3 regions of the Halobacillus sp. ABD4_316 genome follow, and region 2 is predicted to be linked to each of the others. Evidence: riboswitches for the same ligand, from Rfam matches in the RefSeq annotation. Region 2 holds a riboswitch; each other region holds the start of a gene.

Region 1 (5,605 bases), 460 kb from region 2:
ATGAATCATAAACCGTGTAAAAAGGATTGTCATCCCGATGTGGATGTAATCACCTGCAGCTGCTGTGTTACTGGACTAGCTAATGTCATCTCCAGCCGTTTCCGCTGCGGAGATACGATTGGCATCACTTTCTTCGTAGAAGAAGGAGCAGGCATTTTTGTCGGCAGGTATCGAGGACTGGAAGACTATGTTCTTGAAATCGATGATCTACTTGTACCTGGGACAACCAGTTTCATTCCACTATGTGATGTAGGAAGTGTCGAAAAAGGCCTTCCGCTGCAGGAGGAACCTATGCAGATCAGCAAGGTCACCAGGGTGACAGAGTAAACGTATAGATCGACCCTCTCATTGAACAAAGAAAAGGGAGCCACTTTTATCGTGCTCCCTTTTTTTCGTGATGTAATCTGAAATGTCTTCACTCATCCTGATGCATTAGTGGCTCCAGTTCAGCTAGTAAGCGAGTGGTTTCATCCAACAGCTCTTGGTATTGCACAATGCCGGTGATCAATACGGCTGTGTAGACGCCTGTACCCAGTATAAATAAAACTCCCTTCCAAAAAGGATTCAGACTCGTATCCCTCTCTTTGATGCTGGATTTCAATCTTATAAGTTTAGATAGAGGGAAATAGAACAATAGCAGGATATAAGAAAGGAAGGCCGCATACATTTGTCTTAATTGTTTTTCATTCACCCAGAGATACGTCAGTTCTTCCGGCTTGTCCTCCAGCGACTTCCAGCTTATAACAGTTTGATGAACGGTGCTTCCTCTCCAATTATATTCTTCGACCCTCGTTGTCTGATCTCCCAACTCTTTGACGCCTACCCCAAAAGGAGCGGGAGTATCTCCGAATGATACGACATGATACACAATAAAGATAAGAATGATGAATAGAAAATGGATTGCTTTGTACATGCTCTCCTCCTCTCCCACCTTGAGACAACACTTTCATCTTCTATTGAATCTATTTCTCTAAGGTTTCCATCAATATGTAAAAGTACCGGGGATCACCTGTGTTGAAGTACGTATACCACGCTTCCAGGGTTCTTTCCGAAAAAACGTCCAAGTGCTTAAGTATAAGATTCGCAAATAAAAGGGCTCCTGCAGAGCTGGCTGTTATAAGGTTCTGATCCGCTACGGCCTTTACGTCCTTATAATAAGCCTCCCCATCATAGTTCGGACTGACCATTTTAAGATATTCAAGACTGTTGCTGGTATGGAAACGATTGTTTAACAAACCGGCTTCAGCAAGCATCGGTGTGGCCCCACAAATGGCAGCAACCGTCGCCCCACAGTCCAGAAGCTTCGCTGCTTTATGTATGATGGGTTGATGGATACATCGGTTCCACGTATCTGCTCCAGGCAGCAGCAAAACGGTCGAAGGAGAAAGGAGGATCTCATCCGTGGTTATATCAGGTGTAATCCTCATCCCTCCTTTTGTCGTAATTGTTTCTTTTCCTGCCCCTGCCACCTGAAGTGAAACATCTTCCCGTCTTCTTTTAAAGTACTGCCCCGAGTTCAACTCAGCGGTTACATAGCCAAGTTCCCAGTCTGCCAAGGTATCTAAAGCATAGACATAAACGTTCATTCTACCAACCTCCATTTTTTACGCACTTCCCACCACAACCCCTAAGACAGAAAAACCATTCCTGTTAAGACAGAACACATCGCCTGCTCCCCCATACAAAACCTTCTATAAGGGACTACGAAATGCCTTGTATAAAGTTTCATAATGAAGAGAACCCCTCCACCTATAAGTCTACGTTCATTTTCCCATTATCGTCGAAACGGCGCTGCCTTCTTAACTTCCGCTTTTAAATACCGGTGTATTTTTTCCGAAAATTCTATTGATTCTCACTATATTTTCCTGTAATGTATAACGCAAGCGAAAGGATACACGTTGATCAAACGGATCAGCTGCTTTAAAAATTACATACGAACTTATCCAGAGAGGTGTAGGGACTGGCCCTTTGATACCTCAGCAACCAGCCATTGGCACGGTGCTAAATCCAGAAGGCAGTTATACTGCCTTGAAGATAAGGAGTCTTAGATAAATGGAAGGCCCCTTATCAAAGGAGGTCTTTTTTTAATGGAAATATACACCACTTCTTCTGTTAAAAAGAGCTCCATCAGAATCTGTGAGTCAGCATATTCCTTTAGAAGGATGAGCTTTCTAATATATTTATTCAATACCAAATGGAAAGGTTGTTGTGAAATGAAACGATCATTAGAGCAGAGGTTACAGGATGGACCCGTCATTTGTGGAGAAGGTTACTTGTTTGAATTGGAGCGCCGCGGCTATTTACAAGCTGGATCCTTCGTACCGGAAGTAGCGCTGGATAACCCGGAGGCACTCAAACAGACTTATCGAGACTATATGCTTGCGGGCTCCGACGTTGTGTTAGCATTCACGTATAACGGTCACCGCGAAAAAATGAGAATTATTGGAAAAGAAGAATTACTGGAACCGCTCAACCGTCAGGCAATTCGTCTGGCTAAAGAGGTGGCTCAAGAGCATCCAGAGGAAGAAGCTCTTGTGGCTGGGAACGTTTCCAATACCAACCTGTTCAATCCGGATGATCCTGAAGCTGTTGAGAAAACAAGGAGCATGTTTGCAGAGATGATCGGCTGGTGTAAAGAGGAAGGTGTAGATTTCGTGAATGGTGAAACCTTCTACTACTATGAAGAAGCTCTGATTGCTCTTGAAGAAATTCAAAAGCAGGACCTCCCTGCTGTCATCACATTCGGTCTGATGGGGGAGAACGTCTTGCGGGATGGCTATGAAGTCGAAGAGGCCTGCCGCTTATTAGAAGAAAAAGGGGCGCTCGTTGTAGGAATGAACTGTTTCCGCGGTCCGGCAACGATGCAGCCGTACGTTGAGAAAATCCGTAAAACCGTGGACGGTTATGTTGGGGCCCTTCCAATCCCTTACCGGACAACGGAGGAGCATCCTACTTTCTTCAACCTGCCGGACGGTGGCTGTGCCTGCACGCTCCCAACGGAAACAACGTTCCCAACATCTCTCGACCCGCTCTATACGAACCGCTATGAACTGGCGGAATGGGCTAAGGAAGCTCACGGTATCGGTGTGAACTACCTGGGACTCTGCTGTGGAGCGTCTCCGGCTATGCTTCGTGAAGTAGTCGAAACTGTCGGACGCACAGCTGTAAACTCCACGTATTCACCAGATATGAAGAAACACTTCCTATTCGGCAGTGATGACACGCTGCAGGATCATATAACATCGTATAAAACAAAAGCCTAAGCAAAAAAAACGCCTGTCCTACTTGGACAGGCGGCTTTATTAAAACGAAAACGGCAAGGCTCACAATGCATTTGGATTCCCCTGGTTTTCTTCCCTTTTGTATAAGGTGCGTCCTTCCTTAATTGTTTCTTCAATCTGTATTTCTTTGATCTGCATGGGGTCTACTTGGAAGGGGCTCTGATCAAGGATGACCAAATCAGCTAGCTTCCCTGCATGAAGGCTTCCTTTTGTCTCTTCTTCTCCATATTGATAGGCGGCATGAATCGTAACGGCTTGAAGAGCTTCATACACGGTCGTACGCTGTTCTGCTCCAATCGTTACTCCTGTTCTCGTTTTTCTATTCACAGCACTCCAGATCGTTTGAAGCATGTTCGGCTTGATAACAGGAGCGTCCTGATGGAAATTGACAGGAAGACCTTTCTTTATGGCTGATTTAGCCGGACTGATCCGGTTTCCCCGCTCTTCACCGAGGTTTTTCAAGTGGACATCTCCCCAGTAATATGTATGATCAACAAACATAGAGGGGATCATTCCAATCTTCTTCATTTCATCCAGCTGATCATCACGGACGGTCTGGCAGTGAATCATGACCGGTCTGAGCACATCTTTCTCCGGATCTTCCGTTTCTTCTACAGAAGCTTTATAGCTTCTCAGCAGCTGATCGGCTGCTGCATCTCCATTGCAGTGAGTTAACAATTGAACATCGTCTTGAACTGCCTGTTTTGTAAACTGCTTCACCTGCTCATCGCTGTACCAGGCACTGCCTCTATACGTTTCCTCTCCTTCATAAGGTTCCGTAAGCCAGGCTGTTTTCCCCTGCGGAGAGCCATCTAAGAACATTTTGTATCCACCAAGCTTCAAGCGTTTATGGTATTGCTTCGCATAAAGAGGGTTGGATGCAAAGATCTCATTCGGATTGGTGTCCATAAGAGGGTAGGATACGACATCAATAAGCAGTCGGTCCTCTTCAGCTAAGGCTTTACACAACTCGACGAACTGCTGAGAGGCGGCTCCATCCTGCACAGTTGTTATCCCATTCTGTATATAAACGCTCTGTCCTTCTTCCACCATCTTCAAAGCATCCATTTCCATCCCTTGTTGCAGATACGGTTGAATTAATGAAAGACTTGTTTCCTCAAAATATCCGTTTGGTTCCATACTTTCTGCCATCCGGCCAATGGTTCCACCTTCGACTTCCTCCGTTTCGGAATCAACGCCTGCCATTTGCAGAAGAGCGTCGTTAGCACAACCCATGTGAGCGGAAGCGTGAAAAACAAAGAGAGGTCGATCTGTGATCTCGTTCAGGATATCCTTGGCAGGGTGGTGTCCCTCATCCAATATCGTGTGATCATAGCCAAACCCAATAATCACTCCGTCTTGTTCGTCTTCCTGCTGCTCTATGTATTGACGAAGCGTGCGCTTGACATCTTCATAGTTTTCGCAGCCGCTCAGATCTGCCATCCGGGAAACCGGACCTACAAAAGAGATATGCCCGTGGGGGTCAATAAACGAAGGCATTAACGTTTTCCCTTTCAAGTCCACTTTTTCCACCTCTGATGGATGTGCTTCCTTCTCGATTTCCTGAAGTGCGCCCTTACGTTTAATCCATCCATCCTCGATTAAAATCGATTCGACAAACGTATTTTCCTCTTCCATAGTAAGAATATTTCCTCCGTAGTAAATCGTCTGCATGGTCATGTCTCCTCTTGTAATCGTCTAGGTCATGGGGGAAAGGTTCTAATGGTTTGATGTCCATTTTCCCCTTAAGTAATGAAGAGGATAGTATAACATGAGGAAAAAATGACCAAAAAGAGACTTTACACCGGGTTCCTTGCTCCTATTCTTTTAGGTCACCCTATTCATCCATCATGCACACATTTCCTCTTCCAAACCTCCCCTGTATGTTCATAATTCGTCTACTCTGCTCCGTTCTTCTTTTTAAACACCCGGGTCCTTTATACAGGAAAACGGCTGATCCGCTTTCGGGTCAGCCGTTCTGTGCAGGTCTCGGCAATCTTTGCATCATCATCCATACAGACGCCGTTTTTTTAGAAAAGAAGGAACAGAATCTATCCAATCCTTCCATATTCTGATAGCATTCCATATATCAAATCGTATGGAGGAAGTCACAATGAGTCAAAAGTCTGCTCTTTTTTCAATCGGTACAGGCGCCGCTTTATGGGGAATGATCGGTTTTTTCGTCACGTATTTGTACAACATCGGGTTCACTCCTGCACAAGTCGTGTCGCTGAGGGTTTTATCAGCCAGCCTGCTTCTGGGGATTTACCTATTATCAAAAGACCGCCGCTTCTTTAAAATAAAAGCAGGCGACAGCCGATACT
Region 2 (5,605 bases):
CAGGTTTGGATGGAATGCTGGTCAGACCGAACGACACATTCCGGATTCACCGGTGCCTCGTAAGGAGCATCCACCCCGGTAAAACCGGAGATTTCCCCAGCCCTTGCTTTTTTATACAGTCCTTTAGGATCCCGGCTTTCACATTCCTCCACAGGACAGTCGACAAAGACTTCCATGAATTCTTCCTCTTCCAAAAGGGATCGGACCCGGTCACGGTCCTCCCTGTATGGAGAAATAAAAGCCGTCAAAACGATGGAACCATTGTCTGTGAACAATTTGGATACTTCACCGATCCGACGGATGTTCTCTGTCCGGTCGGCTTCAGAAAAACCAAGATCCCGATTTAATCCATGACGAACGTTATCCCCGTCAAGCAGGTAGGTTTGGATGCCGTGCTCAAAAAGAAGGCGGTTCAAATGGTTGGCAATGCTGGATTTACCAGCCCCTGAGAGACCGGTGAACCAGAGCACACCACTGAAATGACCATTTTTACTCCGGTAATCCTTTTTTTGGACGGCAGCTTCATGCCATGTTAAATTCGTTGCCATTCCATTCACCCCTTTACATCCGCTGTCTGTTGTTTAAGCCCTTCAATCAGCACTTCCACGACCTCCGGACGGCTGAACGTTTTCGGTGGTTTCTGGCCGCTCCGAAGCAGCTCGCGCACTTTTGTTCCTGATAAAATTACGTGATGCTCCTTGCTGTGGGGGCAGGTTTTATGAGAAGCCATTGCTTCACAGGCTTTGCAGTAGAAGCTGTGCTCAAAAAAGACCGGGGTTATTTCCAGCTCTCCTTCTTCAAAGTGGCTGAAGATTTTTTGAGCGTCATATGTACCATAGTAATCGCCGACACCTGCATGATCCCTCCCGACTATGAAATGGGAGCAGCCGAAATTCTTCCGGACAATCGCATGGAAGATGGCTTCCCGCGGGCCTGCATAGCGCATGGCCGCATTAAAAACAGCCAGCGTCACCCGGTTTTCCGGATAATATTCATCCAAGAGTACCTCATAACTTCTCATGCGCACATCACTCGGGATATCGTCGCTTTTCGTTTCTCCTACGAGCGGATTCAGAAATAGTCCATCTACGCTTTCCAGGGCCGCTTTTTGGATATATTCATGAGCACGGTGAACAGGATTACGCGTTTGGAAACCGACAACCTTTTCCCATCCGGCCTGTTGGAATCGTTCTCTTGTCTCTTCGGGATCAAGGTAGTAATGGTCTGAATGCTCCCGCTCCGGACGATGGAATACTTCAATTCTGCCACCGACATAATAATCCGGGCGCTTGTAAAGTTTACTGACCCCCGGGTGAGCGTCTTCTGTCGTTAAGTAAACCTTTGCAGCTTCTTTCTGTTTATCCGGCTTGTAAATGTCTTCGATTTCGATCACACCGTAGATTGCCCCATCTTTCACAAGAGCCGCTTGACCATGTAACGAACGGGCCTGCTCTTCAGAAACAGGCAGTGTGATCGGGAGACTCCAGGGAGTGCCGTCTTTCAAACGAAGATTTTCAACGACGTGATCATAATCTTCCCTTGTTAAAAATCCTTGAAGCGGACTGTATGCCCCATTAGCGATTAAATCGATATCACTCAACGCCATCGCATCAAGCTCGATCCTTTGTTCCGGAAGCGTATCCGGCTGTGCTGTAAAACGATTGATTAACTGCCCGCCATGCGGTTGAATAATGGACATCATTCATCTCTCCTTTATTGTTTCGTATCTCCCGCTGTGTGGAGTCCACACTCGGTTTTATCAAATCCCTGCCATCTTCCTGAACGGCCGTCATCCAGCGCTTTCGCTGTGCAGGGGATGCAGCCGACACTTGGATAGCTTTGGTCATGTAATTCATTGTAATCCAAGCTATTTAGTCGGATATAAGTCCATACGTCTTCCCATGTCCAGTGAATTAAGGGGCATACCTTGATGGACTGGAAGCGTTCGTCCTTGTTGACGAAGTTCGTATGACTCCGGCTTGCAGATTGTTCTCTTCTTAATCCCGACATCCAGGCCGCCGCTCCTGTCAGGGCTTCTTCCAGCGGTTTGATTTTTCTGATGGCACAGCATTGGTCGGGATTCCTTTTCCAAAGGGCCGGACCATATTCCTCTGCCTGTTCTTCCACTGTCAATTCCGGCTTTTTCATATGGATGTTCAAATCCGGATACCTCTTTTTCACTTTGTCTATCAAATCATAGGTTTCCTGGAAATGAAGTCCAGTGTCCAGAAAAACGACGTCGGCATCCGGCTGTGCCTTTGCAATGAAGTCAAGCAGTACGATCGCTTCAGCACCGAAGCTGCACGCATAAACGAGCTGTTTTCCATAATGCCCGTAAGCCCATTGAATCACACTCTCTGCCCCTTTGTGTCCATCATCAATATCCATATGAAGTAAAGGATCCCCGGTGAATGTTCCATATGTCGGTGCACTCGTATTCATAAGCTCCTCCTTTCTTATCTTCAACAAAAAAACCTTTCTTCTGATGGTAAGAAGAAAGGAGAGTCATTATACATGATTCAACCGTTCTTCTTATCCTTCCAAGTGTTGATCACCTGCTGGAATTGGCACAGCTTCTGTTCATGACGACAGATCCGTTGCCGAGGCTTCCAAGGGCCAGTCCCTCCACCTCTCTCGATAAGAAAAATGTTTCCAGATTTTGTTCAAAAGATTTGATTCAAATATTAGACCCGATTTAAAGATATGTCAACATGCATTTTAAATATTACTAGTTTTCTGTTTATTTTATTGTAAACCATTGACAAATCGTCATCCATGTTTTAGCTTTGAATATATTATTCATGTACTTAGGAATTCCGCTTTCAGCGCGGGCTACATATATCCTTATAAAGAGCCGGGGGAGGAAACTGGTCTGATGATCCCGCAGCAACCTCACATTGGAAAAGGTGCTCATTCCAGCAGACGGTGGTCTGAAAGATAAGGAGAGGAAGCTTGACCTCTTCTGGATGAAGAGGTTTTTTTGTGCCTCTTCATGGTTAAAACCAAGTAATCTTATGTGTTTAATCAAAAGGAGAGGTACGATGAAGAAATTACTTATATTTTCACTGGTTGGATTCTTTGCTCAATTGATGGATGGAGCCCTCGGAATGGGATTTGGTTTAAGCTCCTCCACCATCCTCCTCGCCTATGGAATGGCTCCGGCGGTGGCCTCCGCCTCTATTCATTTGTCCCAGATTGCTACAACGGCAGCTTCCGGGTTTTCCCATTATAAATTCGGCAACGTGGATAAGCGTCTCGTTTTGACTCTTGCTCTCCCCGGAGGGATCAGTGCCTTTGCCGGGGCTGCTCTGCTCAGCTGGATTCCAGGTGAGCTGATCCGTCCGTACATTTCCGTTTTTTTACTAGGGCTTGGCGTTTATGTGGTCATCCGCTTTTTACTGATGAATCGAGTGAAGCCCTTGCATACAGAAAAAAGACCATTTCGACGGCGCTTCTTGTTTCCCTTAGGTTTTCTGGGCGGTTTTCTTGATGCCGTGGGCGGCGGGGGTTGGGGGCCGGTAAATACACCTGTTCTCTTATCCAGCAAAGGAATCCTTCCCAGAAAAGTCATCGGCACCGTAGATACAAGTGAATTCATCGTTACTTTATCTGCTACGGCCGGCTTCCTGATCTTCCTTGGGTGGGAAGAGCTGAGCTGGATGCTTGTGCTCGCCTTTGTGATCGGTGGCGTTATTGCAGCCCCCCTCGCTGCCTGGCTTGTGAAAAAACTCCCCCCTCTCGTGCTTGGGGTAGCGGCGGGTGGATTTATCATTTTGACGAACAGCCGGACCCTGCTCACCTATGCCACATGGAGTGAACAGACCTTAGTTATCATCTACAGCCTGCTTCTTGCCGGATATGCTGCTGCCGTTATCTTCTCAGTTCGAAAATATATTCAACGGCACCGGCACCCGCAGACGGAAACACGGTTAAAAAAAGCGCAGTTCTAATGGAGAACTGCGCTTTCAGCTTATAGAATGACAAGCTTAGAAAACAAACCGCCAAGGCGTTTGTCTAATGGTCGATCAATATCCTCTGTGAAACCATTTCTTTCATCTCCGCTCCTGCATTCAGACCATAGACCATTACAAAAGGCTGCCGGGAAAAATCCCGACAGCCTGCGAACGCTGTTCTAAATCCAGAAGCGCTGCATTTTATTCGATAGAGAAGATATAGCTGTAAATCGGCTGGCCACCATGGTGGATTTCCACCTCTAAATCTTCAAAGGTTTCTTCCACATAAGCTTCCAGTTCAGCCACATCCTTATCGTCCACATCTTCCCCTGTAAGAATAGTAAGGATTTCATCTTCATCCTCATCAATCATCTGGTTCAGCAGTGTTTTCGCTGTTGTGAGGGCGTCTTTATCGGTAGCTGATATCTTCCCGTCGGAAATCCCCATAAAATGACCCTTTTCAATATCAAGTCCGTCAATCTGGGTGTCCCGGACGGCATAGGTAATCTGCCCCGTCTTCACTTCTGACATCAAACTGGTCATTTCTTCTTTGTTCGTATCGAGATCTGCTTCAGGATTGAAACCAAGCATAGCACTCATCCCTTGAGGAATGGTCTTCGTCGGGATGACAGCCACTTCCGCTTCCGCCATCTCTGCAGCCTGTTCTGCTGCCATCACGATGTTTTTGTTATTCGGAAGAATGAACACACGTTCTGCATGCGCTTCTTTAATAGCCTCCGATAAGTCCTGGGTACTAGGATTCATCGTTTGACCACCCTGGATGATTACTGTGGCTCCGAGGCTTTCGAAAAGTTTCTTCATCCCCTCGCCCATACTGACGGTGACAATACCATATGGCGCTTTTTTCTCAGGCACGGCTTTTTCTTTCTTATTACCTACGAGGGACGTATGCTGCTCCCTCATGTTTTCAATCTTCATATTGATCAGGCTTCCATACTTCTGTCCAAGCGTCATAGCTTCACCCGGGTACTCGACATGGACGTGAACTTTGACCAGTTCTTCGTCAGACACGACGAGCAGGGAATCACCGAATTCACTCAGCTGATTACGGAAAGCTTCTTCATCATAAGGATTCTCAGCAAGCTTATCCTCTTCGAATTTCACCATGAACTCCGTACAATAGCCGTAATGGATATCTTCGGTATTCATGAAATCCTGGGCAAGTTTATGGTGTTCGGCGTTTACCATTTCATTCATGGAAACCAATTCTTCAAGATCCGGCATTTCCTCGCCTTTCAAGTTGGCCAGAAATCCTTCATAAATGGTAACGAGTCCCTGGCCCCCGCTGTCGACCACACCGACTTCCTTTAGAACCGGAAGAAGTTCTGGTGTCCGCTTCAAGGAAGCTTTGGCTGCTTTTACGACACCTTCCATGAAAGGAATGAAGTCCTCTTCTTTTTCAGCGATTTCCACAGATGCTTCCGCTGCTTCACGGGCAACAGTTAAGATCGTTCCTTCCACAGGTTTCATCACAGCTTTATAAGCTGTTTTCACACCACCCTGCAGGGCCTCAGAGAAATCCCGGGTCGTTAACACTTCTTTATTCTCAATGGCTTTTGCAAAGCCGCGGAAGACCTGGGAAAGAATTACTCCTGAATTTCCACGCGCACCCATAAGAAGACCTTTGGACA
Region 3 (5,605 bases), on a different contig from region 2:
GCTGTTTTCCAATCCACCCCTTCATCCATCTGCTGAAAAGCATCGGCCAGCAGAAAGGACTGTAGAAACGCATCATTGATTCCAAGCCCCGTACTTGGATCTTTACTGTGACCAGCATCTCCAAGGAGGACCCAGCCCTCTCCATAAGCATTCCTGAAAAAGTTCGGCATTCCGGGGGTTCCGATAATCTTTCCCTGCAGAACTGCCCCTTCCATCCTTTTCTTCATTCCGTAAAATTGATTAAACGTTTGTTCAAATGTATCCTGCGGCGCTTTCATCATGTCCGTAAATTCCCCAGGGTGGATTTCAATACCGAGACAATCCCGGTTTTCCTCCATTGGAAATACAAAGCCGATTCGTCCTTCATGCAGGAAAATCTCCGTTACAGGTTCGCTTAACGGCTCCACGCCTGTGTAATAACCGTATAAGACCGGACGAAGAGGCTTCGTTTCCCGATACTTCTCTGCTTCCGTCCAGGCAGCGATGTTCGAGTTCTTTCCATCCGCTCCGGCCACCCACGCTGCACAGGCCTCCCACGCTTCCCCTTCTGTTTCAAGGTGAAGCCCGGCAACGCGCCCGTCCTCTCTGATCAAACCTCTTGCTGACGTACGCGGCATAAAAGTGACGGAACTCAACGCCTCGGCCTGCTCGATCAGAAGAGGGTCCAGGACATCTCGTTTAGGTATAATCGTATAATCCGCTCTCGGTCCTTCTATAAAACTTTGGCCGATATACGTCCGCATCCGGCTCACTTTTCTCAAACCGGTCTTCTCCAGTTTATGAAGGATGCCCAGTTCCTCAAGGAAGCGGGTATGGGACATAAAGTGAGTAGACAGTGTGTCACTCGGAAACGCGGCTTTATCGATCAACAGGACACGCTTCCCCATTTTCCCGAGCAGGACAGCCAGACTTGCCCCAGCTGCCCGGGCTCCTGTAATGATCACGTCATATGTATGATTCATTCCGGTCCTTCCTTTCTTTCTCAACCTGTGTCCCATCATAATCGGTTTCACGCAAAAAAACTACAGCCACAGGAAAACAAGCATAGGAAGCCATAAAAAAATCCCCTGGACGGGGATTTTTTAAAAGGTACGCTCTTCTTCAACTTCGTGATTCTGGTCAAGGATGTACAAGCGGCTCGGTTTGTTCTTTTTCGCGATTTCTTCCGCTTTTTCTACAGCTGTATCACGCTCATCAAATAAATCTGTCGGAGCTACGTCCTCAATTTTTACGAACCATCCGGTTACATCTTTATTTGGTACTACACTATATTCCTTCATGAAAACATCTCCTTCAACATAGACTTAATTATCCATTCCCGCCCTATTATAGATTTAAACACCCTTGTTTCAAGCTGGGAATTGACAAGAGAGCTGGACCCCTTTATAATTTCAAACAAGTCAGATAAATTAAATATTGAAAACTCTTATCGTGAGCGGCAGAGGGACTAGGCCCTGAGACGCCCGGCAACCTTCAAGGAAAACTTGAAAAGGTGCTACATCCTACAGATCAGATGATCTGAAAGATAAGGGGAGGTAAGCATACATAAAAGCCCTCTTCTTACTTACAGAAGAGGGTTTTTCTTTTTCCCTCTACACCGAGGATCAGGATGTCCTGGAAATCATAAGGAGGAATGAAACAATGACCAATTCAAATCATGTATACGGTGATGAAACACAGCTGCTTCACGGTGGACAGGAAGCTGATCCAGCAACAGGATCGCGTGCTGTTCCCATCTATCAGACAACGTCATATGTATTTAATGATACCGATCATGCCCAGAACCTATTCGCCCTGGCCGAACCAGGGAACATCTATTCCAGAATCACAAACCCGACGGTCGATGTATTTGAGCAGCGTGTTGCCCTTCTGGAAGACGGTGCCGCTGCTGTCGCTACAGCTTCCGGGATGGCGGCAATCACGATGGCCGTCCTGAACGTTGCCGGAGCCGGAGATACCATCCTCACTTCCTCCAACTTGTACGGAGGTACGTATAACTTATTCGTCCACACCCTTCCCCGCTATGGTGTGAACGTTGTTTTCGTAGATGGGAACGATCCTAATGCCTTTGAGGAAGCTGTTACACCTGAAACGAAAGCGATTTTTGCTGAAACCATCGGGAACCCAAGCCTGAATGTGCTGGACTTTGAAGCGGTAGCGGATATTGCCCACGCCCATCACATTCCCTTGATTGTCGACAACACCTTCGCCACCCCTTATGTATGCAAACCGATCGCCTGGGGAGCCGATATCGTTGTCCACTCCGCAACGAAGTGGATCGGGGGCCATGGTACAGCTATCGGCGGTATTGTCGTAGACAGCGGGCGTTTTGACTGGAATCACGAAAAATTCCCGGGTTTTACTGAGCCTGATGAAAGCTACAACGGCATCCGCTTCGGTATTGATGCTGGACCTGCCGGCTATGCGGTTAAGCTCCGTGTTCAGATTTTGAGAGATATCGGCGCCTGCCTGAGCCCCCAGAACGCCTTCCTGCTCCTGCAGGGACTTGAAACGCTTCACCTGAGAATCGAAAAGCATGCAGAACAGGCCTATGAGATTGCTGCATACCTTGAGAATCATGAAGGGGTGGATTGGGTGAATTACCCTGGACTGCCGGATCACCCTACTCATGACCTTGCCCGAAAGTATTTGAAAGGCGGAGCCGGATCCATGGTTGTCTTCGGAATCAAAGGGGGACGCGAAGCCGGTCGTAAATTGATCGATCACTCCACACTCTGGTCCCACGTAGCTAATGTGGGTGATGCGAAATCATTGATCATCCATCCGGCATCCACCACCCATCAGCAGTTGAATGAGGAGAACTTGAAAAAGTCCGGTGTTTCCGAAGAACTTGTCCGCTTGTCGGTTGGTCTGGAATCTGTGACTGATCTTATACAGGACTTGGATCAAGCCATAGAAAAGGCCAATGGATACAGCCGCCCTTATAAGGAACAGCCTCATCCAGCGGAGACCGTTCTCCGTTCCTCTCTCGACCGGTCCAATGGGAACATCCGCCGGAAAACGATCGGCGTCATTCCTGATCAGCCGGGAGGCCTGCAGGAGGAAGCCTCCAAGTTGGAGCGGTTCGGTTTTGATGTGACTACTTTTTCAAAGGTGGAAGACATTCTGGAACAGAACGATCCAGCTTTCGATATTCTTTACTTTGAAACCCTTGGAGAAAACCAAACGGATCTGGCCCAGTCGGCGAATCCATCGGTCATCTGGTCCAAAACTGCTTCTTCCCTGAAAAATGAACAAATCCTATCCGGTGCGAGCCTTTACGAGACGATCGTTTCGATCCGCTCAGGACACCACTTATCTCAAACACTCGTCACTGTATAATGGCCAGAAAGGAGAATGAAAGCATGTCTTTAAAAAACCCCGCCAGCCAGACAGCAGCTTTGGAAACGATTGAACTGGGACCCTTCCATTTCGAATCCGGCGGACGGCTGGAATCTGTCGAACTGGCTTACGAACGCACCGGCCCGTCTCATGCTCCCGTCATTGTCGTCTGCCACGCTTTAACCGGGAACCAGGCAGCTGTGGGTACGGAAGAGCAGCCCGGCTGGTGGGCAGGATTAATCGGGGAGGGGGAGCCAATCGACACCTCCCTGTTCCAAGTGATTACTTTCAATGTTCTGGGAGGTTGTCACGGGTCTACAGGTCCCGCCAGTATGAATCCGGATACAGGCAGACCATTCCGTCAGCATTTCCCTAAAGTGACCATCCGGGATATGGTCCGTGCCCAGTATGAGGCTTTAAAAAAGATGGGCATTCATCAGGTCAAAGCTGTTGCGGGAGGATCGCTTGGAGGTATGCAGGCGTATGAGTGGGGGCTCCTCTACCCTGACTTTATGGAGAAGCTGCTGATTATGGCTGCCACCCCCTACTTAAGTGATTACGGCATCGCCTTCAATCATATCGGGGCGAAAGCCATTAAAAACGATCCTTTTTTCCAAGACGGGAACTACACGACGAATGAGTCCCTGCAGGGGTTTGAAATTGCGCGGATGACCGGCATGGTGACTTACAGAAGCCCTGCTCTTTTTGAAAAAAGGTTTGACCGGTCCAATGGAGGAGACACTTATGAAATTCAGTCCTACCTGGATTATCAGGGAGATAAAATCAAAGAACGGTTTGACGCGAACAGCTACTTGTACCTGCTTGATGCAATGAATAACCATGACATCGGGAGAAACCGGGGAGGATGGAAAGCGGCCGCCGCTCAGTATAAAGCAGACTTGATCACGTTCAGTTTTGAACACGACCTGCTGTATCCAGAAGAGCTGATTTCCGCTTTTTCATCGGCGGCACCGAAGGCCGTCCACAGGCATATCCCTACGGATTATGGTCACGACGGCTTTCTCGTTGAATTCGAACAATGGGGCCGTTTCATCAAAGATGAGCTGAATGAGGACTAGAAAACATAAAAAAGACGGGTAGACGAACACGATGTTCATCTACCCGTCTTTTTTATGATGGAAGATCACTGACTTTCACAAATTGAAACCCTTGGGAAGTTAACTGTTCCAGCACAAGCTCTACGACTTCAGGGGTCCGGCTCTCTAATTCATGGAGAAGAATCACTGAACCATCCTCTGCCTGTGAAATAATCTCTTCCGCTATTTCCTCCGGCTCCTGTTCGCTCCACTCTTCGGAATAGAGCGTCCATGGAACCGTATTCCAATCGCCTTTATAAGCCTTTGGAGGATTCTCGCCAAACGGCAGTCTCAATCCAGCCGTTTCTACTCCCGCGGCCTGCTTGATCACGTCCTGGGCAGCGAGGATCTGCTCATCCACCTCTTCCGGATTTAACCGGGCGAGGCGGGGATGATCCCACGTATGATTTCCGATTTCATGACCCTGCTCAGCCACCATCCGGGCCGTTTCCGGGTAATAGGACACCCGTTTTCCGATCATGAAAAACGAGCCTTTGGCGTCATACTTCTCCAGAAGGTTGAGAATATCCACTGTCCATGTTGGATGAGGACCGTCATCAAAAGTGAGAGCAGCTCTCTTTTCTCCGGTTTCCACCCCAAGGTCATCCGTTGAAACAGCCTCCACGGGGCTTTGCTCCTGCTCTGAAGAAGATGTTTCCGATGCGTCGGAAGCGGATTCCAAAGCTTCTACAAATTCTTTCCGAATGAGATCCTGCCCTTCTTCAAGTTCGACCAGTACATATCCCAATGTGCCGTCCTCCGCCTGAAGATAGACCCTCACCCCTTCTTTGGTAAGGGCCACATCTTCAAATGTTCCCTTATTCACGTGAAGAGGTAGATGGTAATGGGTGGCGACTTCCTCTTCCTTCATTGCTTCTTCTGTCAATGCAGCCAGTTCATCAAGCACTTCCGGATCATTCTTGAGCAGCTCGTCCAGCTCAAGCCTGCGTCCGTCCTTCTTATCAAAATTCATGACGGTCTGGTTTTGGATAACCTCGTTTCCGCCTACATCCATCGTTTCTATGAAGCGGACTACGAAGAAACGGTGATCCTGATAGAGCATCTCAAAGTCCACGTGAAGCTCATGGGATTCAGAAGCCTCCACGGATTGTTTATTCTGATAGCTGGCCTGTTTAAAGTCGGCCTTCTGTTGATTGACGTAATCA

Evidence for each region. A riboswitch is a leader RNA that binds a small molecule or an ion and turns the genes downstream of it on or off. The one in region 2 is predicted to bind S-adenosylmethionine.
Region 1: another riboswitch for S-adenosylmethionine. It lies ahead of ACXAJH_RS04475 (homocysteine S-methyltransferase family protein); the one in region 2 lies ahead of ACXAJH_RS02025 (phosphoadenylyl-sulfate reductase).
Region 3: another riboswitch for S-adenosylmethionine. It lies ahead of ACXAJH_RS09020 (O-acetylhomoserine aminocarboxypropyltransferase/cysteine synthase family protein); the one in region 2 lies ahead of ACXAJH_RS02025 (phosphoadenylyl-sulfate reductase).

The regions. Positions count from the first base shown of each region.
Region 1 covers NZ_JBSWZA010000001.1:821,344-826,948, forward strand. The annotation lists gene ACXAJH_RS04460 (hypothetical protein) at 1-327, shown strand; gene ACXAJH_RS04465 (hypothetical protein) at 416-913, opposite strand; gene ACXAJH_RS04470 (DJ-1/PfpI family protein) at 963-1,586, opposite strand; SAM riboswitch class I at 1,937-2,041, shown strand; gene ACXAJH_RS04475 (homocysteine S-methyltransferase family protein) at 2,214-3,263, shown strand; gene ACXAJH_RS04480 (amidohydrolase) at 3,324-4,955, opposite strand; gene ACXAJH_RS04485 (DMT family transporter) at 5,395-5,605, shown strand, end outside.
Region 2 covers NZ_JBSWZA010000001.1:359,907-365,511, reverse strand. The annotation lists gene cysC (adenylyl-sulfate kinase) at 1-548, opposite strand, end outside; gene sat (sulfate adenylyltransferase) at 554-1,699, opposite strand; gene ACXAJH_RS02025 (phosphoadenylyl-sulfate reductase) at 1,714-2,442, opposite strand; SAM riboswitch class I at 2,530-2,644, opposite strand; SAM riboswitch class I at 2,842-2,944, shown strand; gene ACXAJH_RS02020 (sulfite exporter TauE/SafE family protein) at 3,042-3,950, shown strand; gene ACXAJH_RS02015 (DAK2 domain-containing protein) at 4,155-5,605, opposite strand, start outside.
Region 3 covers NZ_JBSWZA010000002.1:387,278-392,882, reverse strand. The annotation lists gene ACXAJH_RS09030 (FAD-dependent monooxygenase) at 1-962, opposite strand, end outside; gene ACXAJH_RS09025 (DUF2188 domain-containing protein) at 1,083-1,280, opposite strand; SAM riboswitch class I at 1,424-1,532, shown strand; gene ACXAJH_RS09020 (O-acetylhomoserine aminocarboxypropyltransferase/cysteine synthase family protein) at 1,642-3,342, shown strand; gene metX (homoserine O-acetyltransferase MetX) at 3,366-4,421, shown strand; gene ACXAJH_RS09010 (polysaccharide deacetylase family protein) at 4,474-5,605, opposite strand, start outside.